2 regions of the Staphylococcus pasteuri genome follow, and region 2 is predicted to be linked to the other one. Evidence: predicted binding sites of a transcription regulator. Region 2 holds the regulator's gene; the other holds the start of a gene.
What was found. Region 2 encodes LexA, which represses DNA repair genes until DNA is damaged. Its sites were predicted from a motif close to CGAACATATGTTCG; they were not measured.
Positions count from the first base shown of each region.

Region 1: the regulator LexA is predicted to act here: its motif matches at 13,235-13,248, upstream of uvrB (excinuclease ABC subunit UvrB).

Region 1 is NZ_JAUOQO010000002.1:107,783-124,834, reverse strand. Features, by position in the region: gene gdpS (GGDEF domain-containing protein GdpS) at 1-413, opposite strand, end outside; gene Q4528_RS02720 (glycosyltransferase family 4 protein) at 868-1,947, shown strand; gene Q4528_RS02715 (YigZ family protein) at 2,025-2,666, opposite strand; gene fakB1 (fatty acid kinase binding subunit FakB1) at 2,805-3,671, shown strand; gene Q4528_RS02705 (DEAD/DEAH box helicase family protein) at 3,727-5,031, shown strand; gene Q4528_RS02700 (ComF family protein) at 5,032-5,706, shown strand; gene hpf (ribosome hibernation-promoting factor, HPF/YfiA family) at 5,769-6,344, shown strand; gene secA (preprotein translocase subunit SecA) at 6,916-9,450, shown strand; one part of gene prfB (peptide chain release factor 2) at 9,737-9,808, shown strand; one part of gene prfB (peptide chain release factor 2) at 9,810-10,844, shown strand; gene Q4528_RS02680 (COG3942 and LysM peptidoglycan-binding domain-containing protein) at 11,247-12,044, shown strand; gene Q4528_RS02675 (YfbR-like 5'-deoxynucleotidase) at 12,247-12,888, shown strand; gene Q4528_RS02670 (CsbA family protein) at 12,894-13,121, shown strand; gene uvrB (excinuclease ABC subunit UvrB) at 13,461-15,446, shown strand; gene uvrA (excinuclease ABC subunit UvrA) at 15,454-17,052, shown strand, end outside.
Region 2 is NZ_JAUOQO010000005.1:79,535-96,586, forward strand. Features, by position in the region: gene mscL (large conductance mechanosensitive channel protein MscL) at 1-253, shown strand, start outside; gene sbcC (exonuclease subunit SbcC) at 329-3,304, opposite strand; gene sbcD (exonuclease subunit SbcD) at 3,364-4,488, opposite strand; gene Q4528_RS06785 (CcdC family protein) at 4,595-5,062, opposite strand; gene Q4528_RS06790 (YneF family protein) at 5,260-5,502, opposite strand; gene tkt (transketolase) at 5,716-7,704, opposite strand; gene Q4528_RS06800 (DUF896 domain-containing protein) at 7,838-8,071, opposite strand; gene sosA (DNA damage-induced cell division inhibitor SosA) at 8,250-8,483, opposite strand; gene lexA (transcriptional repressor LexA) at 8,627-9,250, shown strand; gene Q4528_RS06815 (CAP domain-containing protein) at 9,443-10,468, opposite strand; gene guaC (GMP reductase) at 10,482-11,459, opposite strand; gene rpsN (30S ribosomal protein S14) at 11,617-11,886, opposite strand; gene rpmG (50S ribosomal protein L33) at 12,087-12,236, opposite strand; gene Q4528_RS06835 (catalase) at 12,315-13,832, opposite strand; gene Q4528_RS06840 (amino acid permease) at 14,043-15,494, shown strand; gene Q4528_RS06845 (hypothetical protein) at 15,692-16,006, shown strand; gene Q4528_RS06850 (Cof-type HAD-IIB family hydrolase) at 16,118-16,921, opposite strand; gene thrB (homoserine kinase) at 16,975-17,052, opposite strand, start outside.

The DNA.
Region 1 (17,052 bases), on a different contig from region 2:
AAGATGATAATACTAATCGTATTTAAAATAAGTAAAGATACGATGTCGTTTTGTTTCAAAAATGGACCTACAGCACTAACGACACCAGCAATAACAATTAGAGTAATACCATAGATAATTGAATTATCGAAAATAAGCACATCTACTAGTGCTACAATAATAGCAGAAGTAAGTGTATAAATCATATTGGTATAACGCCCTAAAAATAATAAAGGAACAAATGTTAAATGTACTAAGTATTCTAAACGGAATGGTATAGGATAAGCAGCTAATAATAGTGCTACAAGCGTCATTAAAACAGTGACATATTCTTTTGAAAAGACCATTCTTTTATTTTCAGAGTATTGCAGTCTATGAAATAAATAAATACCTGCAACCATGACTGAAATATTATATATAATTGCTTCAAACATAGTTTTACCGACTCCTTTATTGACCAATAGTTATTGTAAGTGAAAACTTACAATTTGTCATTAGTCAGACTAAAATTTTCCTATACATAATAGAGATTAATGTTAAAATATAAATTTAAGTGATATGATGAAAAAAATGAGTTTCGTCGTAAGAGATTTTTTGTTTCATTGTAGATAATACATAGTATTAATATTGTTATTATATGGGATGTTTTGTAAGACTAATAACTATTTTTACAAGGGAATTGTTTATATGGAATACTGATTCCAACAATACGTGTATAATATATAATTAGAAATAAGCGCTTTTAAGTATAAAAGGTAACGTTTAATGAAAATGTAGAAATACGAAGGATATTTTAATTTATAATAAATAAAGGAAGTAAAATGGTTGGATTTCTTAATATTTTTCTTTAATGATAGAAACTAACTTAAATTTGATGAAGGTGAACTGATGTATACATTATTACTTATTGCATTTACTATGATAGTCAGTTTAATAATAACCCCCATTATTATTGCGATATCTAAAAAATTAAATTTAGTAGATAAACCCAACTTTCGTAAAGTACATACAAAGCCAATTTCAGTAATGGGTGGTACGGTTATTTTATTTTCATTTTTAGTTGGAATGTGGCTCGGACATCCAATTGAAAGAGAAGTAAAACCATTAGTCATTGGCGCTATTTTAATGTACGTTGTTGGATTAATTGATGATATTTATGATTTAAAACCATACTTAAAATTAGCTGGCCAAATCATAGCAGCTTTAGTTGTTGCGTTTTATGGAGTCACAGTCGATTTTATTTCACTACCAATGGGACCAACGATTCATTTCGGTATTTTAAGTATTCCTATAACAGTGATTTGGATTGTAGCTATAACTAATGCGATTAATTTAATCGATGGTTTAGACGGATTAGCATCTGGCGTGTCAGCGATTGCTTTGATGACAATAGCATTTATTGCAATTTTACAGGCGAATGTTTTTATTATAATGATTTGTTGTGTATTAATCGGATCATTATTAGGTTTCTTATTCTATAATTCTCACCCAGCTAAAATATTTTTAGGTGACAGTGGGGCACTGATGATAGGATTTATAATTGGATTTGTATCATTGTTAGGTTTTAAAAATATTACATTTATAGCTTTATTTTTCCCAATCGTTATTTTAGCGGTACCGTTTATAGACACAATTTTTGCTATGATACGCCGAATGAAAAAAGGTCAACATATTATGCAAGCAGATAAATCCCATTTGCATCATAAATTATTAGAACTTGGTTATACTCATCGCCAAACTGTACTATTAATTTATTCAATTGCGATATTATTTAGTTTATCAAGTATTATACTTTATCTATCACAACCACTCGGTGCTTTAATGATGTTTATTTTAATTCTATTAACTATTGAACTTATTGTTGAATTTACTGGTTTAATTGATGATAATTATAAACCAATATTAAAACTCATTACTAAAAGAGATAATCGTCCGCAACATCAATACGAAGAAAAACATGATCACTAAACGAGATAAAGCTATCAAAAAATGACATATGAGCATTTACTATTAATAAATGCATGTCGTTTTTTTGATAGCTTTTTTTAGTCTGTAGAGATATCGAAAGGTAGCATTTTGCTATCTTCAGTTTGGATTTCATAATTCCCAGCGGTTGTTTTATTTAAGAACTCGATAAACTTATCGTACTCTGTTTGAACTACATCTATTTCATAACTTACTTTGTCAGTATAGCTTTGATTTCTAAGCATAAAAGTAGTTGATTCTAATTCGTATTCAAATTTGCCAGTTTGATCGTAACTTAAAGTGACTGTCACTGATATAGCTGATCTCAATTCTACACGGCCAATGTCGTAAATCACATCTCGGACAGCACCACTATATGCTCTAATAAGTCCGCCACCACCGAGTTTAATTCCACCAAAGTAACGAGTGACAACAACACAAGCATCATGAATATCTAGTTTTTTTAATATTTCTAACATCGGTACACCTGCTGTGCCACTTGGTTCACCGTCGTCGTTTGCTTTTTGAATATTCATTTCAGGACCTACTGTATAGGCTGAACAATTATGCGTTGCATCTTTATGTTGAGTTTTAACTTCATTGATAAATGATTTAGCTTCTTCTTCAGAAGTCACCGGTTTAATATGAGCAATAAAACGTGATTTATTAATAACATTTTCAAATGTATGTTCTTTTTTTACAGTGATGATTGGTTTTGACATCGTTTCACTTCCAAATCTATAATTTTCATATTAGTATTATACACTCTGTAAATACTTAAAATAAAATGTTTAAATGGCAATTTCTTTTTTTGATAAAATATTGTATTATTACTATGAGTATAATTGAGGAGGACTACTATGAAGATTGCTGTAATGACTGATTCTACTAGCTATCTATCTCAAAATTTAATCGATAAATATGATATTCCAGTTGCACCATTAAGTGTGACGTTTGATGATGGTGTAAGCTATACAGAAAGTACAGATGTAGATATTGATCGTTTTTATGAAAAAATGGCAACGTCTGCGACAATACCTACTACAAGTCAACCTGCTGTAGGTGAATGGATTCAACGATATGAAAACTTAAGAGATAAAGGCTATACAGATGTAATAGTTGTATTCTTATCTAGTGGAATTAGTGGGAGCTATCAATCTGGTAAGCAAGCTGGTGAAATAGTAGAAGGCATTAATGTATATGCATTTGATAGTAAGCTTGCGGCTATGATGGAAGGTTGTTACGTATTACGTGCAATTGAAATGGTGGAACAAGGTTATAAGCCAAATGATATCATAGCAGAATTAACAGATATGAGAGAACATACAGGCGCTTATTTAATAGTAGATGATTTAAAAAATCTACAAAAAAGCGGACGAATCACAGGTGCACAAGCTTGGGTTGGGACATTGTTAAAAATGAAACCAGTACTTAAATTTGATGACGGTAAGATAGTTCCTGAAGAGAAGGTACGTACGAAAAAAAGAGCACTTAAAGCATTAGAAGAAAAAGTGTTAAACCAAGTTAAGGACTTTGATGAAGTAACGATATTTGTGATTAATGGTGATAAGACTGAAGATGGTAAAGCATTACTAGACTCTGTTAAAGAAAATGCACCATCACATAGTCAAGTTGCTTATTCAGAATTCGGACCGGTAATCGCTGCCCATTTAGGTTCAGGTGGATTAGGTTTAGGTTACACTGCCCGTAAAGTAAGACTTGATTAATATTTATAGAGGACATATTGGATTGTACATCAACAATCTAGTATGTCTTTTTATTTTGGAGGAAAATAAAATATTACAATATGGAAAAATCATTCAACCAGATGTGACAATAACTAATGAACAGATCGCAAATATAAGTAAAGGCGTCATATTGAAAAATAATCGATGGCATTGTGTTCAATGTGAAACGAATAAACAAATATATTTTCATAGTTACTATTCTGATTATAATGAGAAGGAAATTGTTTATTGTAGAAAATGTATTCAATTAGGTCGTATGGATAGTCAGACTGATTATAGAATATTGCAGAGTAAACAAAAGGTTTCAGAATGTAATTATCAATTAGACTTCAATCTTTCTGAACAACAAAACTATGCTTCAAAACAAATTGTAGATGCTATAAAAGAGAAAAGAAAGATACTGCTTTATGCAGTAACCGGAGCAGGAAAGACAGAAATGATTTTCGAAGGTATAAAAGTAGCTAGAAATAAAGGTGATAACATAGCCATTATATCACCACGAGTTGATGTAGTTGTAGAAATAAGTCAACGTATTAAAGATGCTTTTTCTCAAGAAAACATAGATGTGTTACACCAAAATTCACCACAACAATTTGATGGACATTTTATCATTTCAACCGTGCATCAATTATATAGATTTAAAAATCATTTTGACATCATTATTATTGATGAAGTAGATGCTTTTCCGCTTTCTATGGACGATGATCTAATTAGTGTGATTCATTCAGCCTCTAAACATTCAGCATGTCAAATTTTCATGACAGCAACACCACCGAGAAAACTATTATCTTCCATAGAAAAAGACAATGTAATTAAACTGCCTGCAAGATTTCATAGACAACCTTTACCAGTTCCAATTTTCCAATATTTAAAATTCAACTCTCGAAAAATTCAATTTAAGTTATTAAATATTCTGATAGAACAAATACAATGCCAACGTTATACATTAGTATTTTTCAATCATATTAATAGCATGATTGAAGCCTATGAGCACTATCAATCACATATTCCAAATTTAATCTATATTCATAGCGAAGATGATGAGCGGTTTGAAAAGGTTAATTCCCTAAGAGAAGGTAAGCATCCAATAGTTTTCACAACAACCATTCTCGAAAGAGGGTTCACCATGGAAAAATTAGATGTAGTCGTTACAGAAGCGGATCAATTTTCAAAGGAGGCATTGATTCAGATAGCAGGTCGTGTAGGAAGAAAGAAACAAGCGCCAACAGGAAAAGTAATTTATTTGCATAATGGTGTATCAATGGCAATGATTTTAGCAAAGAAGGATATTAAAGACATGAATAAATTAGCTATTAGGAAAGGCTGGCTAGATATATAAATGCAACGATGTTTACAATGTTTAAATCCAATCAACGAAGCTATAACGATTATTAATTTTTATAAACCTCCAAGTGTTATATGTGAAAAGTGTTCTGAATTGTGGCAGAGAATAAGTTTAAAAGACGAATTTAAAAGGTGTACCCGCTGTTTAAAAGCTTTAGATAAAGATGAACAAAATTGTGAGGATTGCTTATTTTTAAAACAACATTTTAATATTGATTACCAATTAATATGTGATTATAAATACGAAGGAATTATGAAAGATATGATACATCAATATAAATTCTTGAAAGATCAATATTTAAGTAAGGTCATTGCTGAAATGATTAACGTACCAAAAGTGGATTATGATTATATCATTCCTATACCATCTCCCCATGAACGTAATATAATGAGAACTTTTAATCCAGTTGTAGAAGTATTAAAAGCTAAAAATGTGACTTACGATAATATATTGTCAATGAAATTAAGACCTAAACAAGCAAACTTAAATAAAAGATTACGCATAAAGGAAAGTAATCCATTTTATATTAATGAAGAAGTTGATTTAACTAATAAAGCAATATTACTCATAGATGATATTTATACAACAGGATTAACTATTAACCATGCAATGTGTAAATTATCTGAATTAAATGTCAGAAAATTCAATGTGTTTGCGTTTGCAAGATAAGTGCGACGTGGTAAAATATAATTAAGCATTACCAATATAAGAGGTTAAAGGAGAGATTGACTATGATTAGATTTGAAATTCATGGAGATAACCTCACTATCACAGATGCAATTCGCAACTATATTGAGGAAAAAATTGGTAAGTTAGAGCGTTACTTTAATAATGTGCCAAATGCAGTTGCACACGTTAAAGTTAAAACTTATTCAAATTCAACTACTAAAGTTGAAGTAACAATCCCTCTTAAAGATGTTACTTTAAGAGCTGAAGAAAGACACGATGATTTATATGCAGGTGTTGATTTAATTACGAATAAACTTGAACGTCAAGTTAGAAAATATAAAACTCGTGTAAATCGTAAGCACCGTGATCGTGGTGATCAAGAAGTATTTGTTGCTGAAGTTCAAGAAGCACCACCTGAAGAAATTAGTGGCGCAGAAGAAAGTACAGACAATGATATTGAAATCATCCGTTCTAAACAATTTAGTTTAAAACCAATGGATTCTGAAGAAGCAGTTTTACAAATGAACTTACTAGGTCATGATTTCTATATCTTTACTGATCGTGAAACAGATGGCACTAGTATTGTATATCGTAGAAAAGATGGAAAATACGGTTTAATCGAAACATCTGAACAATAAAACTTAGATAAAGCTTATCTTAATTGAAATAAGCAAATTTGTTTTTATAATTAAATGGACAGATAGATATGGGGGAGTGAGATTAGGGATTCATATAGGAATTCCTTCTCACTTCCTTTTTATATTTAAAGCTACTTGATAGATTAATGAATGAAAATTTATGGTTTAATAGAGGGTAAATAATGCTTATTTATATATAGTCTCACATATCATACAACGTTAACCATTATTGAAAATAACGAATTTCATATACCGTATAATAAATTTCGTAATTTATGCGAAGTTTATTTATTTGAGACGAGAAATAATACATAGTAACATGTTAGAATTAACTTGTTGACAATTCATTAGATTCAACATAAACATAGCATCATGCTAACTAAAATTTAGATGTTTGAATTTATGAAGAAAATAGCGTAAAGTATGTAAGCCTTAAAGACAAAAAATATTTACGTCATTGATAAAGGATAATTAGATATCCGAATGAGTATTTAAGTATAATTCTAAATGTATAAATGGTAAGATAAATTGTTGAAAGCCAAACAGTTTTTTAGCTAAAGGAGCGAACAGAATGGGATTTTTATCAAAAATTGTTGACGGCAATAAAAAAGAAACGAAAAAACTAGGGAAATTAGCTGACAAAGTACTCGCATTAGAAGAAGATACAGCTATTTTAACTGATGAAGAGATACGTAATAAAACGAAAGAATTTCAAGAAGAACTTTCTAAAATTGAAGATGTAAAAAAACAAAATGATTATTTAGATAAAATATTACCTGAAGCATATGCGCTTGTAAGAGAAGGTTCAAAACGTGTATTTAATATGATTCCTTACAAGGTTCAGGTAATGGGTGGTATTGCGATTCATAATGGTGATATTGCCGAAATGAGAACTGGGGAAGGTAAAACATTAACTGCAACAATGCCTACATATTTAAATGCATTAGCAGGTCGTGGTGTGCATGTTATCACTGTCAATGAATACTTATCTAGTTTCCAAAGTCAAGAAATGGCTGAATTGTATGAGTTCCTAGGTTTAACAGTTGGTTTAAACTTAAACAGTAAAACAACGACAGAAAAACGTGAAGCATACGCTCAAGACATCACATATAGTACTAATAATGAATTAGGCTTTGATTATTTAAGAGATAACATGGTAAATTATGCTGAAGAACGTGTAATGCGACCACTTCATTTTGCTATCATCGATGAGGTCGATTCTATTTTAATTGATGAAGCAAGAACACCATTAATTATTTCTGGAGAAGCTGAAAAATCAACATCTTTATATACTCAAGCAAATGTATTCGCTAAAATGCTTAAAGCGGATGAAGATTATAAATATGATGAAAAAACTAAATCTGTAAACTTAACAGAACAGGGTGCCGACAAAGCTGAACGTATGTTCAAAATTGATAATCTATATGATGTACAAAACGTAGATATTATTAGTCACATTACAACAGCATTAAGAGCTCATGTTACGTTACAACGTGACGTTGACTATATGGTTGTTGATGGAGAAGTACTTATCGTAGACCAATTCACAGGTCGTACAATGCCTGGTAGACGTTTCTCTGAAGGTTTACACCAAGCGATAGAAGCTAAAGAAGGCGTTCAAATTCAAAATGAATCTAAGACAATGGCATCTATCACATTCCAAAACTATTTCAGAATGTACAATAAATTAGCTGGTATGACTGGTACAGCTAAAACAGAAGAAGAAGAGTTCAGAAATATATATAATATGACAGTAACTCAAATTCCTACTAATAAACCAGTTCAACGTGTCGATAAATCAGACTTAATTTATATTAGTCAAAAAGGTAAATTTGATGCAGTTGTAGAAGATGTAGTTGAAAAACACAAAAAAGGTCAACCAGTTCTATTAGGTACTGTAGCTGTTGAAACGTCAGAATATATTTCAAACTTATTGAAAAAACGAGGCGTTCGACACGACGTTTTAAACGCTAAAAACCATGAACGTGAAGCAGAAATCGTAGCAGGAGCAGGTCAAAAAGGCGCTGTAACGATTGCCACAAACATGGCAGGTCGTGGTACGGATATTAAACTAGGTGACGGCGTTGAAGAAATCGGTGGTTTAGCGGTTATAGGTACAGAACGTCATGAATCACGACGTATTGATGACCAATTACGTGGTCGTTCTGGTCGTCAAGGTGATAATGGTGATAGCCGATTCTATCTTTCACTACAAGATGAACTAATGGTACGTTTTGGTTCAGAACGTTTACAAAAAATGATGAACCGACTAGGTATGGATGATTCTACACCTATTGAATCTAAAATGGTTTCAAGAGCTGTAGAATCCGCACAAAAACGTGTTGAAGGTAATAACTTTGATGCACGTAAACGTATCCTAGAATATGATGAAGTGTTACGTAAACAACGTGAGATTATTTATAAAGAAAGAAACGATATCATTGATAACGAAGATAGCTCACAAGTTGTAGATGCAATGTTACGTTCAACATTACAACGAGGCATTAACTATCATATTAACGAAGAAGAAGAAAACTTAGATTATCAACCATTTATTAACTATATAAATGATGTTTTCTTACAAGAAGGCGAATTAAAAGAATCAGAAATTAAAGGTAAAGATTCTGAAGATATTTTCGAAGTGGTATGGGCTAAAATTGAAAAAGCTTATGCTGAACAAAAAGAAACACTTGGCGATCAAATGAACGAATTCGAACGAATGATTTTATTACGTTCAATTGACAGTCATTGGACAGATCACATTGATACAATGGATCAATTACGTCAAGGTATTCATTTACGTTCATATGCACAACAAAATCCATTACGTGATTATCAAAATGAAGGACATGAATTATTCGATATAATGATGCAAAATATCGAAGAAGATACATGTAAATTTATTTTGAAATCAGTAGTACAAGTTGAAGATGACATTGAACGTGATAAAACAACTGATTTTGGTGAAGCAAAACATGCATCAGCTGAAGATGGTAAAGAAAAAGTTAAACAAAAACCTATAGTTAAAGGTGAAGAAATAGGTCGTAATGACCCTTGTCCTTGTGGAAGTGGCAAGAAATATAAAAATTGCCATGGTCAAGCATAATTTTGTGTAAAACAATGACAATAATATTTGATAGCCTGGGGCATAATTGTCTCAGGCTTTCACTTTTTGTAGAATTTAAAAAAACGGAGTTTAAAGAAGAGTTAAATGCTGTTAGCAAGCATTCATCTCTTTGATGACACGTTTATTTATCATACACTGCACTTAATCTTGAATATGATAGAATATAAATGTATAAAAATGATGTATCTGTTTATTTAAGATTAATTAAAAATAATATTTATGTTAAAACAATAAATCAAACTACAAGTGAAATAGGAGAGACATTATGGAATTATCAGAAATCAAACGAAATATAGATTCGTATCAAGACAATTTAAGTCAAATTAGGGGGTCTCTTTGACTTAGAAAATAAAGAGACTAATATACAGGAATATGAAGAAATGATGACTGAACCTAATTTTTGGGACAATCAAAATAAAGCACAAGATATTATAGATAAAAATAACGCTTTGAAATCTATCGTTAATGGTTATTATAAATTAGACGAAGCTGTTGAAGATATGTCAGCAACTGTTGAACTTTTACAAGAAGATTATGACGAAGACTTGAAACAAGAATTAGAAAATGACGTCGTTGCATTTAAAGAAGATATTGATCGTTTCGAATTACAATTACTGTTAGACGGTCCATATGATGCGAATAATGCTATTTTAGAGCTACATCCTGGCGCAGGTGGCACTGAATCACAAGATTGGGTGAGTATGTTATTAAGAATGTACCAACGCTATTGTGAACAGAGTGGTTTCAAAGTAGAAACAGTTGACTATTTACCTGGTGATGAAGCAGGAGTGAAAAGTGTGACATTATTAATTAAAGGTCATAACGCTTATGGTTATTTAAAAGCTGAAAAAGGTGTGCATAGGTTAGTTAGAATTTCACCTTTTGATTCGTCAGGTCGACGTCATACATCATTCGCATCTTGTGACGTTATTCCAGACTTTGATAACGATGAAATTGAAATCGAAATTAATTCTGATGACATTACAGTTGATACATTTAGAGCATCTGGTGCAGGTGGACAACATATTAATAAAACAGAATCAGCAATTAGAATTACCCACCATCCTACTGGTATTGTTGTTAATAACCAAAATGAACGTTCACAAATTAAAAACCGTGAAGCAGCTATGAAAATGTTGAAATCAAAATTATATCAACTTAAATTAGAGGAACAAGCACAAGAAATGGCAGAAATTCGTGGAGAACAAAAAGAAATAGGATGGGGAAGTCAAATTCGTTCATATGTATTCCATCCTTATTCAATGGTAAAAGATCATCGTACCAATGAAGAAACTGGTAAAGTAGATGCTGTAATGGATGGAGATATTGGTCCATTTATTGAATCGTATTTAAGATGGCAAATGGATAAATAAGTTATAAGTTAAATAGGCAACAATTGGAATAATATTTTGAAAGGTGCTTACGTGATAAGCGCCTTTTTAATTTATAATTTTTTAAGTATGTAGTAGTTAAATGTTTTGAAATCCATTTTAATAACGCAAATACGTATATTTGAAAAAGACTATAACTAAATAACTCTATGCAATTAGTAGTTTGTAATATTACTCAGTAATATTTTGACTAGGTGTAAAAATAGCCTAAAAAATTAATGGGATGACTGATACTAATGAATTTGTAATGAAATATATATGGCAAGTTTATATTATTGTGTATAAATATTATATTACATCAATTTAACATTACTCATTTTAAAATAATATTGTGGTATATTAAATTCATCAAATTAGAATTTACAACAAAGGAATGACATATTAATGAAGAAGACGTTTTTAGTATCATTATCATCAGCAGCTGCATTTATTGCATTAAGTAATGTTGCAGACGCTCAAGAACAAACATCTATATCTAATGTTAATGCATCTCAGAATGTAGCAGCAGTTGAAGCTGACAGCACGAGCCAATATATCGTCAAATCAGGTGATACGTTGTATCAAATCGCTTTAGATCATGATATTACTTTAGACGAATTGTATAAACTTAATCCTGGAGTAACACCATTAATTTTCCCTGGAGATATTATTGTAGTATCGCCAACAGGATTAGCAAACCAAGTTCAAAATACATCATATAGCTCTAATCAATTCGAAGCTGAAGAACCAATTCCATCAGCAAGTACACAATATAATAATGTGCCACAAGTATCAGCACCTCAAGTACAATATACAGCAGAACCATCGTATGAAGGTTCAAATGGTTTACATTCAATAAGTAATTCTGGGAACTTATATGCATTTGGTAATTGTACTTATTATGCATTTAATAGACGTGCTGAATTAGGCAAACCAATTGGTAGCCTTTGGGGTAATGCTGCTGACTGGGCTACCAGCGCTAGAAATGCAGGTTTCACAGTAAACAATACTCCAGTTGCAGGAGCAGTATTCCAATCTAATCCAGGTACTAATGGTGCTGGAGGATATGGGCATGTAGGTGTTGTTGAAAAGGTAAATAGTAATGGTACACTTACAGTTTCTGAAATGAACTGGAACGGTGGATTTAATGTTAAATCATATAGAACAATCACAAATCCAGGAAGTTATAATTATATACACTAATCTTTAACATTTAATAGGATTAAAATAGCAGTAATACAATGATTTAAAATTATTGTATTGCTGCTCATTTTTTATCAATATTTTGTGTACTAAGTGAAGGTTTTGAAAACGATATTAGGATATTACTTTTAATCATAACGATGATTGGTATAATAAAAAATAAGTCTTCATCTATGATTAAATATAAAGGAGGCATCACACAATGGGCATTCATCAATATTATAAAAGATTATCTGATTTGGAAAAGCTTATTAGGTTGCCTGGCAAATTTAAATATTTTGAACATAACGTAGCTGCGCATTCATTTAAAGTAACTAAAATAGCACAATATTTAGGTACTGTAGAAGAATATAATGGTAATGTCATTGACTGGAAAAGTTTGTATGAAAAAGCTTTGAACCATGATTTTGCAGAAGTGTTTACTGGAGATATCAAGACCCCTGTAAAATATGCTAGTAGAGAGTTGAAAATGCTTTTTTCTCAAGTTGAAGAAGAAATGGTAGAGAACTTTATCGAGGAGGAAATTCCTTCTCAATATCGTGATATTTATAGGTTGAGACTACAAGAAGGTAAAGATGACTCTATAGAAGGTCAAATACTAGCTGTAGCAGATAAAATTGATTTACTTTATGAAACGTTTGGAGAAATACAAAAACGTAATCCCGAACCATTATTTTTCGAAATATATGAAATGAGTTTAGAAACGATTATGCAATTCGATCATTTAGCTTCTGTTCAAGATTTTATTGATAATGTAATTCCTGAAATGTTAACTGAAAACTTTATCCCAAGAACTGAATTACGTGAAACGACAATGACAATACTTAATAAAAGAAACAGGTGAAATAAATGATTTGGTATGCATGTGCTGCATTTTTTCCTTGTATATTAATCGTTCTCTTTAGTGTAGTTACTAAAAATAAATGGATTGGTACTTCCGTAACTTTAATATTAATAGCTACGTCAATTTATAAAGGTTTTTTCCACAATGAATGGATTATCTTTATAGATGTTGTATCATTGCTAGCCGGATATTTAATCATAGATCAATTAGAATTTCACAAAAGAGAAGAATAACAGAAACAATACACTGAATTAACCATCATGATAAATAAATATTAGTTTAGAAAGCAAGCATAGTTCGTTAACTATGTTTGTTTTTTGTTTATCATATAATATAAAAATTTTAGCGAACAAATGTTTGTATTTCGTGGTGAAAATTTGTTAAAATAGATAATAAATTATGAATAAATAATCCCATGTATACTTATAAGAACAGACTGATGCATGACTAATAAATAATAAGGGAAATAGATTAATAAATTCGTATAGTAGGAGTAACACTCTTTCAAAGATACTCAATTAATAATAAGTAATAGATTTTAGATGCAAACAACTTAGGAGGCGTATGTCGTAATGGTCGAACATTATCCATTCAAATTAAATTCAGAGTTTGATCCACAAGGTGACCAACCTGAAGCTATAAAGAAAATTGTAAAGGGTGTTGAAGAAGGTAAAAGACATCAAACATTACTTGGTGCAACTGGTACGGGTAAAACATTTACAATGAGTAATGTGATTCAACAAGTTGGTAAACCTACATTGATAATCGCACATAACAAAACATTAGCTGGCCAATTATATAGTGAATTCAAAGAATTTTTCCCTGAAAATAGAGTGGAATATTTCGTTAGTTATTATGATTACTATCAACCTGAAGCATATGTACCATCTACGGATACTTTTATAGAAAAAGATGCTTCTATTAATGATGAAATTGATCAATTAAGACACTCTGCGACAAGTGCATTGTTTGAGAGAGACGATGTTATCATCATTGCTAGTGTAAGTTGTATTTATGGTTTAGGTAACCCAGAAGAATATAAAGATTTAGTTGTTAGCGTCCGCGTTGGTATGGAAATGGAACGCAGCGAATTACTAAGAAAATTAGTAGATGTACAATATACTAGAAATGATATAGATTTCCAAAGGGGTACATTTAGAGTCCGCGGTGATGTGGTAGAAATTTTCCCAGCATCTAGAGAAGAAATGTGTATTCGAGTGGAATTTTTCGGAGATGAAGTAGATCGAATTAGAGAGGTTAACTATTTAACTGGCGAAGTTATTAGAGAACGTGAGCATTTTGCTATATTCCCAGCATCTCACTTCGTTACTCGTGAAGAAAAAATGAAAGTAGCAATCGAACGTATTGAAAAAGAATTGGAAGAACGATTAAAAGAATTAAGAGATGAAAATAAATTACTTGAAGCCCAAAGATTAGAACAACGTACAAATTATGATTTAGAAATGATGCGGGAAATGGGCTTCTGTTCAGGTATCGAAAACTATTCAGTTCATTTAACATTACGACCATTAGGTTCTACACCTTATACATTATTAGATTACTTTGGTGATGATTGGTTAATTATGATCGATGAATCTCACGTAACATTGCCTCAGGTTAGAGGGATGTATAATGGTGACAGAGCGCGTAAACAAGTTTTAGTTGATCATGGTTTCAGATTGCCAAGTGCTTTAGATAACAGACCACTAAAATTTGAAGAATTTGAAGAAAAAACAAATCAATTAGTATATGTATCAGCAACGCCAGGACCATACGAACTAGAACATACTGATGAAATGGTCGAACAAATTATTAGACCTACAGGATTACTAGATCCGAAAATTGATGTACGTCCAACAGAAAACCAAATTGATGATTTGTTAAGTGAAATTCAAGATAGAATTGATAAGAATGAAAGAGTACTTGTTACAACGTTGACGAAAAAAATGAGTGAGGACTTAACTACCTATATGAAAGAAGCGGGTATTAAAGTAAATTATCTTCATTCAGAAATTAAAACGCTTGAAAGAATAGAAATTATTCGAGATTTAAGAATGGGTACATATGATGCCATCGTTGGTATTAATTTACTAAGAGAGGGTATAGATATTCCTGAAGTTTCTTTAGTAGTCATTTTAGACGCGGATAAAGAAGGATTTTTACGTTCTAATCGCTCATTAATTCAAACAATTGGACGAGCAGCACGTAATGATCGAGGCGAAGTAATTATGTATGCTGATAAAATTACAGATTCAATGAGATACGCCATTGATGAAACACAAAGACGTCGTGAAATACAAACAGCGCATAACGAAAAATATGGTATTACGCCTAAAACAATTAATAAGAAAATTCATGACGTTATTAGTGCTACTGTTGAAAATGACGAAACAAATGAAAATAAACAAACTGAACTACCTAAGAAAATGACTAAAAAAGAACGACAAAAAACGATAGAAAATATAGAAAAAGAAATGAAAAAAGCAGCTAAAGATTTGGACTTTGAAAAAGCAACAGAACTGAGAGATATGTTATTTGAATTAAAATCAGAAGGGTGACAATTAAATGAGAGAACCATCCATAGTAGTGAAAGGTGCAAGAGCGCATAATTTAAAAGGTGTCGATATTGAATTACCTAAAGACAAATTAATTGTAATGACAGGTATTTCAGGTTCAGGTAAGTCTTCATTAGCCTTTGACACTATTTATGCAGAAGGCCAAAGAAGATATGTAGAATCATTAAGTGCATACGCACGACAATTTTTAGGTCAAATGGATAAACCAGATGTAGATACTATTGAAGGATTATCACCGGCTATTTCCATTGATCAAAAGACAACAAGTAAGAACCCACGATCTACAGTTGCAACCGTAACTGAAATTTACGATTATATCAGATTATTATATGCTCGAGTGGGTAAACCTTATTGTCCAAACCATAATATTGAAATAGAGTCACAGACTGTTCAACAAATGGTAGATAGAATATTAGAATTAGAAACGCGAACAAAAATTCAATTGTTAGCTCCTGTGGTTTCACATCGTAAAGGAAGTCATGAAAAGCTAATCGAAGATATTGGCAAAAAAGGTTATGTACGTTTACGAGTAGACGGAGAAATTGTTGATGTTAATGAAGTGCCAGATTTAGATAAAAACAAAAACCATACTATAGAAGTTGTTGTTGATAGACTAGTAATTAAAGAAGGAATTGAAACAAGACTAGCAGATTCTATAGAAACAGCACTTGAATTATCTGAAGGAAGTTTAACAGTTGATGTAATTGATGGAGAAGACCTAAAGTTCTCTGAAAATCATGCATGTCCTATTTGTGGATTCTCAATTGGCGAATTAGAACCACGAATGTTTAGTTTTAACAGCCCATTTGGTGCTTGTCCTACTTGTGATGGGTTAGGTCAAAGATTAACAGTCGATATGGATTTAGTTATACCTGACCCAAACAAAACACTAAACGAAGGTGCCATTGAACCTTGGGAGCCAACAAGTTCAGATTTTTATCCAACTTTACTAAAACGTGTCTGTGAAGTTTATAAAATTAATATGGATAAACCTTATAAAAAACTTACCGACAGACAGAAAAATATATTAATGCATGGCTCAGGCGATAAAGAAATAGAGTTTACCTTTAACCAACGATTTGGTGGTGGCAAACGTAAAAGAAAAATGGTCTTTGAAGGTGTTCTTAATAATATTGATCGTCGATATCATGAATCACCATCAGAATATACTCGTGAAATGATGAGTAGATACATGACCGAGTTACCTTGTGAGACTTGTCATGGCAAGCGTTTAAGTAAAGAAGCATTGTCTGTTTATGTTGGTGGATATAATATAGGCGAAGTTGTTCAAGATTCGATTAAAGAAGCATTGAAATATTATCAAAACATTGAACTATCAGAACAAGACCAAGCAATAGCAAATCAAATTCTTAAGGAAATTATTTCACGTCTAGCTTTCTTAAATAATGTTGGGCTTGAATACCTTACATTAAACCGTGCTTCTGGAACATTATCTGGTGGTGAAGCACAACGAATTCGATTAGCAACACAAATTGGGTCTCGTTTAACAGGTGTACTTTATGTTTTAGACGAACCTTCAATAGGTTTACATCAGCGTGATAATGATCGTCTAATTAACACACTTAAA
Region 2 (17,052 bases):
CCAATACATTATTATGCCATTAATTGGTAAAATATTTGGTTCTGTCAATTTCGCAGAGGACTGGGCTTTCTGGGGAATTAAATATGGTTTATTCATACAATCAATAATTGATTTTATAATCATAGCTTTTGCATTATTTATCTTTGTGAAAATCGCAAATACATTAATGAGAAAAGAAGAACCAGAAGAAGAATTAGAAGCAAACACTGTTCTTTTAACAGAAATCAGAGATTTATTACGAGAAAAAAATTAATAATTATTAATTAAAACGATTTATCAACCTAATTTATAGAAGTTGATAAATCGTTTTTTTATAACTTTATGATTATTAATTCCATTTAAATTGTGTTGTGCTTTGGTATTGATTAGATGTCACTTCTAAAATGAGTGGTATTCGTTGTTTCAATTCACTTACATGAGATATGATTCCCACCATTCTACCTGTAGATTTCAAATTAACTAATGTATCTAGTGCTGTTTCAAGTGTTTCTTGATCTAAAGTACCGAATCCTTCATCAATAAACATAGATTGTAATGAAATTCCTCCAGATTCTTGTTGTACAATCTCACTTAAACCTAATGCTAAAGCTAATGACGCTTGGAACGTTTCCCCTCCTGATAACGAACTTATATGTCTAGATTTATTTGAGTAAAAATCAAATACGTCAATTTCAAGACCACTAAACCCTTGTGATAAAGCTGCTCTTCTTTGTAACTGATATCTTTGACCGCTCATAGTTGCAAGACGAATATTAGCTTGAGCGATTATTTTTTCTAAATAATATACAAGAACGTAATTTTCTAAGGTTAACTTTTGACTATTTTTACCTGACAAAATTTCAGACAGATTAAAGATATCTTGTTGTTCTTTTAACTCTTTATTCAAGTAATTTATATTAGATTCAACTTCATTTCCTTTTTGTTCATTTAATTTGATTTGATACTCTAGCGTTGCTATCTCATTATTTAATTGATTCAATTGTTCTTTTGTCTTTGATAGATTTTCTTGTATTTTATCGATATCTTCCAAATTTCTATCTGAAACTAGCTTCGTTAGCCTATTTATTTCTACTTCATACATATGCAATTGTTTATTAAAATCATTAATTTCTTTCTCGATTGATTCCTTTTCATTAACGATTTCTATAATGCTTTGGATTTGTTCTATTGAAGATAAACTTAATCTATTCATTTCATTTTCAATTTCTTTTTGAGTTCGTTTAAGTTCATCTTGGCTTTCATTTAATGAAGTGGTATGATGCTTAACATTGTTTTCTTCAATACTTAGTTTTTGAGAAATATCACTCATGGCATGTTTATACTTCTCGGTTAGTTGTTCATATTCAGTAACATTATTTTTTAATTGTTCATAGTACAATTTAAACTCTTTAATGTTAGTAAATTGAGATGTCGTTTCAAAATCATTAATTCTAATTTCACATTGTTCAATTTTTGCATTTGTATCTTTTATTTCATTTTCTATTTCATATATTTCTTGTTTTTTTTGTTCAATTTTTTTATTTGTTGATAAGATACGGTCATTTTCTTTTTGATGTCTTACTTTTTCTTCCTGTTTTACTCTAAGTTGAGTATTAAGTTTATCTATATTGAGAATTGATTTTTCATCTACATTAATATTTTTTAATTGTTCAGTAAGGTGATTAATTGAATTTTCAAATTTAGCTTTGTTTATTTTATGCTCATTTAATTCTTCTTGTAACGACTTTAATAACCTTTGCTTTTCATTAATGCTTTCGAAGTCAATATGTTGATCTAAAGAAGTGATTTCATTACCACAAACTGGGCAAGTATCTCCTATTGAAACAACTTGCTGTAATTGTTCTACTAACGTTTCTTTATTGTTTAAATTAATTTCATTTTGATTGATATCAGCTATCGCATTGATTAATTTTTCAATTTCATTGTCCGTTTTCTCATTAGAATCTTTTATTTCATTAATTCTGGAATTTAGATTTTCTTTGGTTTTTACTTCTTCCAATTGCTTTTCAGTTGTTTCAATATTTTTTTCTATTTTGAAAATATCTTGAGATAATTGTTCAACTACATCGTAGTCAACGTCTTTCGAATCAATAGAATCTTTTAATTGATAGAATTCTTTTTCGACTTGCTCTTTCTTTTCTTTTAATTTTTCCAATTTAGATGAAAGTTTTTCCTTATCTTTATAACTTGAATCATATTTAGATAAATTAACATAGAAAGTATGTGTTTTTTCTAAATATGCTTTTTCTTTGTTTATTGATTCTTCACTTTCAGTTAATTTTTTTAATTGGTATTGATAGTCCTCTTGTTCTTGATTTAACTGTTTAATTGATTGTTTAGATGTTTCAACAGAATTTTCTATTTGTTTTAATTTTTTGTTTGTTTCATTTTTACTATCAAGCAATTGTGATAAAGGTTTAATTTCGTTGATTTTATTTAGCTTTTCCTTTTGTTTATTGATGCTTTCTTCTTGTTCTTTTAATTGATTAAATTGATTTTTGTTTTTCTCTAATTCTTTTAAATTTGATTCCAGCTCTTTATTTTCATTCAAATTATGTTCAATCTTTGAAATCTTGTTCTCTAAAATATTTTTATCTTCATATTTACTTTGAGCCAATTTTTTACCGAATTCATTGAATTTTGGCAATGCATCTATTAATTTTTCAGTTTGCTGAACATTAATCGTTTTTAATTCTTCAAGGCTTTCACTGTCAAAGGTGTTGATATCATTCCATAATCTTTCAATATTCTTATATCTATCTTCAATTTGTTTTTTTTCATTTTTAACATCTTCACTCAAAGCTTTTTCAATTTGTTCAAATCTTTCACTATTAAAAAGAGTTCTTAATATACCTTGCTTTTCTTTACTATTAGATAATAAGAATTTTTTAAATTCACCTTGTGGTAATATAAATAATTGTCTAAATTGTTCAGCGTTAACGCCAATTAAATCAATAATAAATTGATTTCCAGCACTCACCATACTTTCACGTAAATCAAATTCATTATCATTGTATTCAAAAACATTTAGCTTTGCTGGTGTTTTAGTTGTATTTCCTTCTTTAATATAAGGTCCAGTTCGAACTATTTTAAAGATTTTGTTATTTAGTTCAAATTCAAAAGTAACTTGCATGGCTGAATTACCATCAGCAAAATGACTTCTTAAATCACTTTCTTTTCTATTTTTAGTTGAAGCTTCCCCATATAACGCATATACTATGGCATCAAATATCATTGTTTTACCAGAACCGGTCTTACCACTTATCAAAAATAATTGATTTTGATCTATTTTATGAAAATCTATTGTTTCATTTAAGAAAGGTCCAAAATTAGTTAAAGTTAACTTAGCAGGTTTCAATTTAATTAATCTTCCTTTCTCATCAAATTATTAATAATTTGATTAATTTTCTTTTCTTGAATATCACTCAGTTGTTCATTGGTTATGTTTTCATAAAATTTATTTATAATCGAAATATCACTTTCCTGTTTTATTTCAATTTGGTCGATTGCATCATAATATTCAAATGTCTCATTAGTTAATGCCAGTGTATTGGGATAAATTTGTTTCAAATTGATAATTGGATCTGATATATGAGACATATTTTTCAATCTAAAATGTATGTAATTATTTTTATTAGTAATATCTACCTTTTCTTGAATAACATCTTCGTAATCTCCAACTACTATTTCTAACTTTCTCATTGGTTCTATTGGAACGAAATAATCATTTATATTTTCTTTATTATTAAATTTAACAACACGATAACCTTTAGGTTGTCCAACTTCAGAAAATGAATATTGCAAAAGTGAACCACTGTATTTAATTCTATCTTCATTAATACTAAATGGATGATGTAGGTGACCTAATAGTACAAAATCAAATATATCAAACGATCTTTTTTCCACTGTCTCTACAGTTCCAATAGTTAATGGTCTTTCAGAATCTGATGTTTTGCCACCTTGGACAGTTAAATGACCAATTAAAACATTAATGCTACTCTTATCTAGCGTTTTTGACATATACATTATACATTTATCAAGTGCTTGTTGATGTGTTTGAATTGTTTCATCTTTAAAAAAGTGTTGCACTTCTGTTACTGTCGCAAATGGTAATGTATAAAAATTAACTCCTTTAATATTTATAGGCTCAATCATACTTTCTAATTTTGTTCTAATATATAAGTTACTATGTTCAAACCAATTTGCCCCGTAATTCAAACGTTCTTTTCCATCATGGTTTCCACTTATCATAACTACTGGTATTTTCATTTCAATATTAAGTTGTGAAATTGTTTCTTCAAATAGTTTTATCGTTTCTTTACCTGGATAAGTAGTATCATATAAATCTCCTGCAATAACGATGACATCAGGTTCTTCATCTTTCATTTTCTTTATAAACTGTTCTAATACATACCTTTGGTCCTCTAACAATTGCTTACCATTCAAAATTCGCCCTAAATGCCAATCTGCTGTATGAATTATTTTCATTTTTTACCTCCAAATAGAACGTTTGTTCGTAACTATTTTATAATTTTTTAATCTATATATCAAGTAAAAAACCACTCATCTCTAAAGATAAGTGGCTATAATATATTTAATGAACAATTGATTTTTTTACTTTTTTATACTGATAATACATTGCTAATCTCCATGGTACTATCATACAAAATGCTAATAAGAAAAACATACCCGCTATCTCACCTGGATCGATTTCGTTACTAATAAAGATTTTTAGAACAGTACGGATAACTAATAGAGAAATTAAGATAATCGGAAACGCTTTTGATCGTTTCATATAAATTTCGCTACCTTTAACTTCAAATCTAGATGTCCAAATTAACACTGTTGAGAAAAGTACACCTAAAATAAGTGACTCTAAAATCTCGGTACTAGTCAATCTAAAATATGGTACTACATACATTAGAGCACCTGTTGCCATAAAAAATGGAGGCAATATAATTTTCTTTTCATTAACTGGGAATTTTTGTGCCTTCATTCGAATCACAATAACAATTGCACCCATAAAGAATGCAACTACTATAGAAAATACTAAATATGCCACGCTTACACCTTCTCATATATTCTAAACTTTAATACTCTTTTTAATCACGTGTTAGTATATCATTAAATCAAGTCATTTTCATAGTTTTTAAATTAATAAATTCTAGCTATTTTATAAATTAACTTGTTTTCTCATTCTCCATAAAAAAAGGGATTAAATCAACGTTAACATTGACTTAATCCCCACTAATATTTATCTTATTTTTTTTGACCTTTCATGCCTTGGTCCATATTTTTGTTCATCATAGTCATCATTTGATTGATTTTCTTTTGAGAAGGTTTTTGACCCATTTGCATCATCATCATACGTAGCATTTCTTCATTAATAGGTGGGTTTTTTTTCAAATAATCCATCATATATTTTCTTGCTAAGAAGAAACCACCAGCTAAACCTGCGATTAATGCTATTATAATTAAAATAATTGCTAACCAAATTGCCATTGTTTCACCCACTTTCTTTATCCTAATGAATTTTACTAGATTCAAATATTTATTTCAAGACAAATTTGTATCTTAAAATAACGCACATCAAAAATAATAACAAATTTTCAATATATATTAAATGTACTTTTGAATATTAAAGTTAACATTTAAAAACTGTTAGTTTCGCATAAGCTTAACTAGCAGTTTATTTGAGTTTAAATTATTGATTAACTAAAATTCACGAATTTGGTTTAAAACATTTTCTTTAGTAAATCCATATTTTTCAACTACTAAATCGCCAGGAGCACTTGCACCAAAGCCATCGATACCAATAACTTTACCTTGTGTTCCAACATATTTATGCCAACCAAGTGTTGAAGCCATTTCAATAGCAACACGTTTAGTAATATTTGAAGGAATAACAGATTCTTTATATTCTTCAGATTGTTGTTCGAATGCGAACCAGTTTGGCATAGAAACAACTCTAACACCTTTACCTTGAGCATCTAAGTCTTTTGCAGCCTCTACTGCTAAGCTTACTTCAGAACCAGTTGCTAATAATAGATATTCAGGAGTTTCTTTAGATTCATATACAATATATGCACCTTTACGTACACCTTCTTCGACAGTTTCTTCAGAAACATCTAAAGTAGGTAAATTTTGACGTGTAAGTACTAATGATGTTGGAGTGCCTTCTGATTCTAAAGCAACTTCCCAAGCCACTCTAGTTTCATTACCATCAGCAGGACGAATCACATTCATATTTGGAATTGCACGTAATCCAGCTAATTGTTCAATTGGTTCGTGTGTTGGACCATCTTCACCAACTGCGATGGAATCATGTGTAAATACAAATGTTGAATTTAATCCCATAATTGCAGATAAACGTAAAGCTGGTTTTAGGTAGTCACTGAATACGAAGAATGTTGCACCATATGGATGTAAGCCTCCATGTGCAGCCATACCATTAACAGCAGCGCCCATTCCAAATTCACGAACACCAAACCAAATATTTTTACCGTCACGATTATTTTTATCATAATCTTTAGCTTCTTTAACATTTGATTTATTTGAACCAGCTAAGTCAGCTGAACCACCAAAGAATGAAGGTACATGTTTACTTAACGCTTGAATAACTTCACCAGAATCTGCACGTGAAGCTGCATTATGATCTGCATCAAATTTAGGTAAAGCTTCTCTGTAATCTTGAGGTAATTTACCACTTACAGCTAATTTAAATTCTTCCGCTAATTCAGGATAAGCTTTACTATACTCTTCAACTTTATTTTTCCAATTTTCTTCATTTTCATTAGCACGTTTTAACATTGTTGAATTGAAAATGTCGTAAACTTCTTGTGGTACATTAAATCTCTTTTCAGGGTCTAATCCATAAGCTTCTAAAGTTAATTTACGTTCTTCGTCGCCTAGAGGAGCACCATGAACGCCATTTGTACCTGATTTATTAGGCGCGCCATAACCAATTACAGTTTTAACTTCAATGATTGTTGGACCTTGCTGAGATTTAGCTTTATTAATTGCATTATCAATTTCTTCTAAATCATTACCATCTTTAACAAAAATGTAGTTCCAACCATATGATTCGAAACGAGATTTAGTATTTTCAGAGAATGCTTTATCTAAATCTCCATCTAATGAAATATCATTTGAATCATATAATACGATTAATTTATCTAATTGATTATGACCTGCAAATGATGCAGCCTCATGAGAAATACCTTCCATTAAATCCCCATCAGAAGCTAGAACATAAGTATAATGATCTACAACATTATAGTTATCTTTGTTAAATTTACCAGCTAAATGACTTTCAGCTAAAGCCATTCCGACTGACATTGCAAATCCTTGACCAAGAGGTCCTGTTGTCACTTCTACACCATCAGTGTGTCTGAATTCAGGGTGACCTGGAGTTTTAGAATCCCATTGTCTAAATTGTTTTAGTTCATCCATTTCTAAACTACCAGAAACGTGTAATAAACTATATAATAAAGCAGAACCATGACCTGCAGATAATACAAATCTGTCTCTATTGAAATAGTCTTTAGATTGTGGGTTGAAATTTAGGTGTCTTGTCCATAGTGTGTAAGCCATTGGTGCTGCTCCCATTGGTAAACCTGGGTGACCTGAATTGGCCTTTTCTATTGTATCGATACTTAATGCACGAATTGTATCGATTGCTAATTGATCTTCTTTATTGAACATTATATATTCTTCCCTTCTAATAATAATACTTAATGCCAATTATAACTTATTTTAATATAAATTCATAAAGAAAAATCTGAAAAATTTTTAATTTTCCATATTAATCTATATTTAAAATTCAGTAATTAGCATTCTATTTTTCTTTATTTTGTCGTTGAATTTGTTTTAATTTCTCAGGAGTAACATCATTTCCCTCAGGATCAATGACCTTAGTACTTTCAAGTTGTTGTTTGAACCCTTTTCTAAATGAATCAAGATACTGTTTTCTTAATTTAGATTGTTCTTTTGCTTCTTCATTGGTCAAACCTTTTTCTTTTTTCTTTTTAGCTAATTCATTAATTCTATCAATATTTAAATTATTAGACATTTTAGCTCCTACTTTCGTTTGTTAATCGTTTAAATTGATAATTTGTTAGAAAATAACCTACTACATATTATTTCAATAAGTAAAATGGATTTATTCTGTGTATATACCTTTTGTAAAATATAACAAAAAAAGGAGCGTAACCAAATCGTTACGCTCACATAAACTATTAAATATGATATTAGTTAATTGATGCGAACACTGATCCTGAATTTTGTTCGCTATCATCTTGTTTATTTAAAGATTGATTAGTATTATGATTAACATTTTGATGTATTTCATGGTCTGTCATTTCGTACGTTTGTTCTGAATGCTCATTTTGGTTAACGCTTAAGAAAAATACTAGAAAAATAAGACAAGATATTAAAAATACTGATATATAAGTTAAAAATGTTTTTGTTTGTTTTGTTAACATTGCATCTCACTCCTAGAACGTTTGTTTGTATTATTAATTTAACAGAACAGATGTTCCATGTCAACACTTTAACGAACAAACGTTTGTTTTTTGTTTATGTAGATGCTATAATATAATCAAATAAAATTAGGGAGTGCCTATATATGAGAGAGTTAACGAAAAGACAAAGTGAAATATATGATTACATTAAACATATTGTTCAATCAAAAGGGTATCCACCGAGTGTTCGAGAAATCGGAGAGGCTGTAGGATTAGCTTCGAGTTCGACTGTTCATGGTCATTTATCAAGATTAGAAGAAAAAGGTTACATTAGACGAGACCCTACTAAACCGAGAGCAATTGAAATTGTTAGCGAACAATTAGGCGACAATATTAATATGGAAGAAACGATTCACGTTCCTGTTATAGGTAAAGTAACGGCCGGAATTCCAATTACAGCAGTCGAAAATATTGAAGAGTATTTCCCACTACCCGAACATTTAACATCTACACATAACAGTGATATTTTCATATTAAATGTTGTAGGTGATAGTATGATTGAAGCAGGTATTCTAGATGGAGATAAAGTAATTGTTCGTAGTCAAACAATTGCTGAAAATGGAGATATTATTGTTGCTATGACAGAAGATGATGAGGCTACAGTTAAACGATTCTACAAAGAAAAAAATCGTTATAGATTGCAACCTGAAAATAGCACAATGGATCCAATTTATTTAGACAATGTCATAGTAGTTGGTAAAGTTATCGGTTTATATAGAGAAATGTAATCATATTTTATGCTCATAACCCCCCTATAAATAATAAAAGGATTAGGCGATTGCCTAATCCTTTTTATTTTGATTCTTTTTTAAAACTTCTTTTACTTTATCTAAGATATCAGGTTGTTGTTTTGATTTAGTTGACATTCTATCTACTTCCTTACAACTAATTATTACCCAAAGATGATTAACTCTAAACGATTAACCAGTATAATTTTCTGTCCAATACGGTTGTCGACGATCATTAAAATCAACACCTACGCCTAAAGTAGAAAAGCTATCATTTAAAATATTTTTTCGATGACCTAATGAATTCATTAATCCTTCATGTGCAAATATACTACTTTGTTGTCCATACGCTAAATTTTCACCAGCAGAACTAAAATCATGATGATCATCTTTCAAACGATCAAAAGGTGATTTCCCTTTTAAATCTGTATGATCAAAGTAGTTATTGTCCGCCATATCTTGACTATGCTTTCTAGCAGTATTAGAAACTGAAGCTGAATATTTTAAAGTTGGTAATTGATGTTGTTTACGTTCAGCATTTACGATGTCAAAATTTTGTAATTCAAAACTCTTTTCTAATGATTTGGAAGGTGCACCATATTGTTCTTGTAATCTATTTTCCATAGCTTCACTCACTTGATATAAAGCTGTTACGCCATTTTTTTCATGTTTATCGTAAAATACTGTTGTGTAAATGTGATTTTTATGGAAAATATCGTACTCGTCATTTTTAACTTCAAAACGTTTGTTACCTTTACTTATTTCTTCTATAGGTTTACCTAAACGATCTCGAACTGCCTTTTTAGGTGTAGCATATTTAATTTTAGACTGTGAAGATATTAAATTTTGATTCGTATACATGCCATTGACACGATTTTTAATATAACTAATCATTATGAATTGATTATAATCATTATCATAATACGTATACCAATGTGTACCGTATTCATTGGAAGTTATGCGTTTTTCTTTACCTAATTTATCCTCAACGTCTTTTTTTGTCATATTCATTTGAATATTATTAATCGCAAATTCTTGTTTGTCAGGAACATCTAAGCTTAAGTCTTCTTCATTTGAATTACCATATGCCCATTGATCAACTTGCTCTCTAACTTCTTGTTGTAAATGCTCTGTAAATTTGAACTCATTTAATGGTAAGAAAATAACGAGACACAAGAAGAATATAAAAAATACTAGAAATCTTTTAATTTTAGCCACCTACCGTATGATATTAATCTCTATCCCCATTAAAAATTGAATTTCTAACAATGACATAATCCACTGTTCGAAGAGATTTCAAATCTTTGCCACCTGCATAAGAAATAGAACTTTGTAAATCTTGTTGCATCTCTTTTAAAGTGTCTTTTAATGAACCTTTATGTTCAACAAACATTTTTTTACCTTCAACATTTTTATGTTCACCTTTTTGGAATTCTGACGCACTACCAAAATATTCTTTATATCGCTTACCTTCTAATTCAACAGTTTCTCCAGGAGATTCTTCATGTGCTGCAAATAGTGATCCTATCATTACCATAGAAGCACCAAATCGAATAGACTTAGCGATATCACCGTGTGTACGTAATCCGCCATCTGCTATGATAGGTTTTCTAGCTGCTTTACTACATAAATTAAGTGCAGATAATTGCCAACCACCTGTACCAAATCCAGTTTTTATTTTTGTAATACATACACGTCCCGGACCGATACCAACTTTTGTAGCATCAGCACCAGCATTTTCTAATTCTCTTACGCCTTCAGGTGTTCCTACGTTTCCTGCTATAACAAAAGAATTAGGTAGGTTCGTTTTGATGTGTTTAATCATATTAATTACCGAATCTGAATGACCATGAGCGATATCAATAGTAATATACTCGGGTGTTAAATTTTCATTTGATAACTGCTCAATAAAGTCAAATTCTGATTTCTTTACGCCAACTGATATGGATACAAATAGATTATTTTGTTGCATTTTATTGATAAACGGAATTCTAGCTGCTTCATTAAAACGGTGCATGATATAAAAATAATCATTTTCAGCAAACCATTGAGCTAATTCTTCATTCATTACTGTTTGCATATTAGCTGGTACTACTGGAAGTTTAAAGGTACGAGGACCAAATTTTATCGATGTATCGCATTCTGATCTACTTTCAACAATACATTTGTTTGGTATTAGTTGTATGTCTTCATAATCAAATATTTTCATATTAATTAAATAGCCCCTTTTTAAAAACAATAATATTAGGATAAATAGCTAAAATCCGAATAATCATAGTTTTATCAGTTGTTTTATTCAGAAATTCATTATCCTTATTAACTGTACATTGTTTTATTGTTCTTGTAAATGGACTTTAGGACTAGTTTTACCAACTAGATTTTTTAACACCTGGTATTTGACCTTTATGTGCATGTTCTCTAAAAGCAATACGTGACATTTCAAATTTTCGTAATACGCCTCTTGGTCTTCCTGTCACTTTACATCTGCGAGTTAAACTTGTTGGTGATGAATCACGTGGTAATTTTTTTAATGCTTCATAATCACCTTTAGCTTTCAATTCTTTTCTTAATTCAAAATATTTATCTACAAGTTCTTGTCTTTTTTGTTCTTTTGCAATCTTAGATTTTTTAGCCATTTCCATTACCTCTCTTTTTATAAATCGTAATAATTACGCTTTATATATTAGCACGATTTTCTCAATTTGCAAATCTAAAAGTTCTATAGCAAACATATTTATTTTTAAAATGACATTTTCTTGTAGAAAAAAAAGAGACCTTTTCCCAATGAAAAAGATCTCTTAAGCCATTTCAAATTGTCGTATTTGAAAGATAAGATTTATTTAGTTTCACGATGTAACGTATATTTATTTAATCTAGGGCAGTATTTTTTCATTTCAATACGCTCAGGATTATTTCTTTTATTTTTTGTAGTGATATAGTTACGATCGCCACACTCTGTGCATGCTAATGTGATATTTACGCGCACGTTAAACACCCTTTCTAATTAGGAATACTTACGATTTAAAATTTTATCATAAATTTGTTTTGTGCGCAATCTTCAATTTTATTTATTAAAATTTTCGTAAGTTTCGTCTTGTTCGCCTTCTAAATCAACTGTATTTATATCAATGCCTAATGCTTTCGCTACACCTTTACCATAATCAGGGTCAGCTTTATAACAATGACGGATATGACGACGTTTCACATCTTCAGTTACACCATCCATAGCGTTCGCTGTATTTGTAAAGATACGCTCTTTCGCTTCATCAGATTGTAATCTAAATAATTTACCAGGTTGTTCGAAGTAATTATCATCATCTTGTCTTTGATTATATTCATAACCATCACCGTCTACAGGGAAAGCAGGCTTTTTGAATTCTGGTTGAGAATCATATACGCCTTGATTATTTGGATAGTAGTGAGGTCCACCACCTTGGTTATCGTCTAAAATACGCATCTGACCGTCACGACTAAATGGACATAAGTTTTCAATGCCTACACCTTTAGGTTGGTTAACAGGAATTTGCCAATGGTTTACGCCTAATCTATAGCGTTGAGCATCTCCATAAGAGAATAAACGTCCTTGTAACATTTTATCTGGCGAGAAGTCTAAACCAGGTACAATGTTAGTTGGCGCAAATGCAGCTTGTTCTACATCTTGGAAATAGTTATTAGGATTACGGTTAAGTTCAAATTCTCCAACTTCGATTAAAGGATAATCGCCGTGGTACCAAACTTTAGTTAAATCGAATGGATTATCTTTATGATTTTTAGCTTGTTCTTCAGTCATCACTTGGATATACATTTTCCATTTAGGATAGTCTCCATTTTCAATGGCATTAAATAAATCACGTTGAGATGAATCACGATCTGTAGCAATTATGTTAGCCGCTTCATCATCAGATAAGTTTTCAATACCTTGTTGACTTCTGAAGTGATATTTAACCCATACACGTTCGCCTTTATCGTTATACATTGAATAAGTATGAGAACCGAAACCATGCATATGACGTAAATCTTTTGGAATACCTCTATCAGACATTAAAATTGTAACTTGATGTAATGATTCAGGTAATCCTGTCCAAAAGTCCCAGTTATTTTGTGCACTTCTCATATTTGTTCTAGGATCTCTTTTAACTGCTCTGTTTAAACTTACAAATAATTTAGGATCTCTAAAGAAGAATACAGGTGTATTGTTCCCTACTAGATCCCAGTTACCTTCTTCAGTGTAGAATTTTAAAGCAAATCCACGAATATCACGTTCAGCATCTGCTGCGCCTCTTTCTCCTGAAACTGTAGAAAATCTTGCGAACATTTCAGTTTGTTTACCTACTTCTGAGAAGATTTTAGCACTTGTGTATTTAGTAATATCATTCGTTACAGTAAAAGTACCAAATGCGCCTGATCCTTTTGCATGCATACGTCTTTCTGGAATAACTTCACGATCAAAGTGAGACATTTGTTCTAAAAAGTATATATCTTGCATCATTAATGGTCCACGTGGGCCAGCTGTCATGCTATTTTCTCTATCTGATACAGGTGCTCCAAATAAACCTGTTAATTTTCCATCTTGTTTGGACATGTGTATATCCCCTCCACATAAATTAGAATAATTATAATTTAATATCTATTATAAAGTATTCCCTCAAAAAAAGAAACTAAAACTACTCATTTTATTTAGAATTATCAGAAAATTTGTTGTTTTTTCACTTTAAAGTGCTAATTAGTATTGAATACTAGGTTCAAAAGACTTAAAATGATGGATATATTTAAAATAGATGGGAGACAGTATATGGAAGATAATAATATGAAAAGAGGTTTAACCTCCAGACACATAACCATGATTGCTATCGGTGGCGCCATTGGAACAGGATTATTCGTCGCTACTGGTAGTGTCATTTCTGAAGCAGGACCTGGTGGTGCTATACTAGCCTACTTATTAATTGGGATTATGCTTTATTTCTTAATGTCATCAATTGGAGAATTAGCTACCTTCTACCCGGTATCTGGTTCTTTTAGTTCTTATTCATCTAGATTTATTGATCCGTCACTAGGTTTTACCATGGGATGGTTATACTGGGGAATGTGGACACTCGTAACTAGTGTAGATGTTATTGTAGCTTCTAATGTTTTAAAATTTTGGGATGTTTTCAATTTCTTTAGCCCATTAACTTGGAGCCTAATTTTTATAACGCTACTCTTACTTTTAAATATCTTTTCAGTAAAAGCTTTTGGTGAAACTGAATTTTGGTTATCTCTCATCAAAGTAGTTACTATTATTGTATTTATTATATTGGGATTATTAATGATTTTTGGTATTTTAGGCGGCCATACATATGGCTTTGAAAATTATACTAAAGGACAAGCACCTTTTGTTGGTGGTATTTCTGGTATTTTAAGTGTTTTATTAGTTGCTGGCTTTTCTGTTGGTGGGACTGAAGTGGTCGCAGTTACTGCTGGAGAATCTAGTGATCCTAGTAAATCCATGCCTAAAGCAATTAAGCAAGTATTTTGGAGAATTTTATTATTCTATGTATTATCTATAGCAGTTATTGCCGCTATAATCCCATATACTGATCCATTGCTATTAAACGAAAGCCAATCTGTAACACAAAGTCCATTTACGATTGTATTTGATAAAATTGGTATCGCCTTTGCAGCTTCAGTTATTAATGCTGTAATACTAACGTCACTACTATCAGCAGCAAATTCAGGTATTTATACTACAAGTCGAATGCTTTATTCGTTAAGTGTAGATAAACAAGCACCTCAATTCTTTAAAACATTAAATAAAACAACGAAATTACCAATTAGAGCCATTTTAACTACTTATATTTTAGTTGTAGCAGTAGTTATATATGCTAATTTTAATTCGAATGCGGTATTCAATTTATTAAATATTATTGGCTCAATGGTCATCGTCGTTTGGGGATCAAGTATCTGGGCACAAATTAGAGTACGCAGTGCAATTAAAAAGCAAGGTAAAAACATTAATGAGTTGTTACCTTATAAAGCTCCATTTTATCCATTTGGTCCAATTATAGTTATAGCAACTTTACTATTTTTATTATTTGGTAGTTCATTTGGAAGTATTGTTTCAGGAGATTGGGTAAGTGTTATTCGAAACTTTACACCACTCATTATTTTGGCAATTATTTTCATTGTCCATAAACTCATTAAGAAAACTAAATTTGTAAAACTTGAAAATATGGATTTAAGTTCTCATATCTTTAAAAATGAATAGTTAATATATCTATAGTTTAAATATTTTATACCTTTCAATTCAAGCCGATTTATAGGTTTTTAATTGGAAGGTATTTTTATTTAAATTTTCTATACAATAATCAATAAATTACAATTAATTCCTAGTTAATCTTTATTTTCTGAGCGCTCGTAATCATGTATAATAAAATTAAGAAATAAGGCTTAGAGGTGGTTAAAATGATTGGTCAAACAAATTTGTTCGATGATGTGATTAAAAATGATGAACGTTTTGTAATTGTTGTACAAGCTTTAGAGGAAAAGAATGGTCAATTAGTAAAAAATACATTAAGAGAATACCCAAGTTTAAATCATGACCAAATGAGTAACTTATTCACACATCTTAAAGAAGTATATTTAGAGGAAAAATTTCAAGATAACCAATCAGCTTTTACTATAACTGTATATACTAACCTTGACTATGCAGCAGATCAAGTTTATGCACATGTTAAGCGCTATAGAGGAAAAAAAGATTGGACTCACACAGCTAAATAAATTCAATAGACAAAAATAGACTTAGGTATCTTTACTTGGATTAGGTTGATAGCATTCATTATTTAACGCTATTTAATTATCCTTAAAAATACCTAAGTCTATTTATTTACATTATAGTAGTTTTTTTAGAGTATGTGGTATACCATTCGAATCATTATCTAATGTGACTTCATCCGCTTTTTCTTTTAACTCGTCACTTGCATTACCCATTGCAACAGCATATCCTACAACATCTAACATAGATTGGTCATTTAAACTGTCGCCAAATGCGATAACTTCCTCAAGTGATATATTTAATTTTTCACATAAAGCAGTAATTGCGTTCCCTTTTGAAACGTCTCTTGCCATAAATTCTAAGAAGAATGGTTTACTAGTTGTAACGTCAATTTCTTCATTAAAATAACCATTTAAATCAATACGTGCTTCAGTAATATTACCAACATAATCAACACCCATTACTTTTGGTACACCATGTGTAATATATGATTTAATATCATCAACACGTTTCATAGGTAGTCCGGTAAGTTCAGATTCAATATTCATATATTCATGTTCACCATCATAAATAATATGTCCATCGTCATAAGTTAATACTAAAAATCCTTTTTCTCTACAGTAATCGACAATTTCATCGAAGTTCTCTTTCGAAACGGTTTTACTTACTTCTACCTTTTCAGAAATCATGTTAATTGTTTTACCACCATTATAACTAATAATATAACTTTCATGTTCATTTAATTTTAAAGTTCTCGCAACGGGAATCATACCTTCTGTTGGTCGTCCGGATGCTAATACAACTTTGTAACCTTTGTCTTGAATGTCGATAAGATAAGATTGTGTTTCTGGAGATACCTTATTCTCACTATTCATTAGTGTGTCATCCATATCCATAACAACTACTTTATATTTGCTCATATTATTCCGAATCTCCTTTCAATGACTTATCTATATTTTACATCAAAACGAGCTTATTGGTACACTACTTCTTCAATTACACCAACCTCATTTATCGTTACTAATTCTGAAATACAATGCGACATTTCATT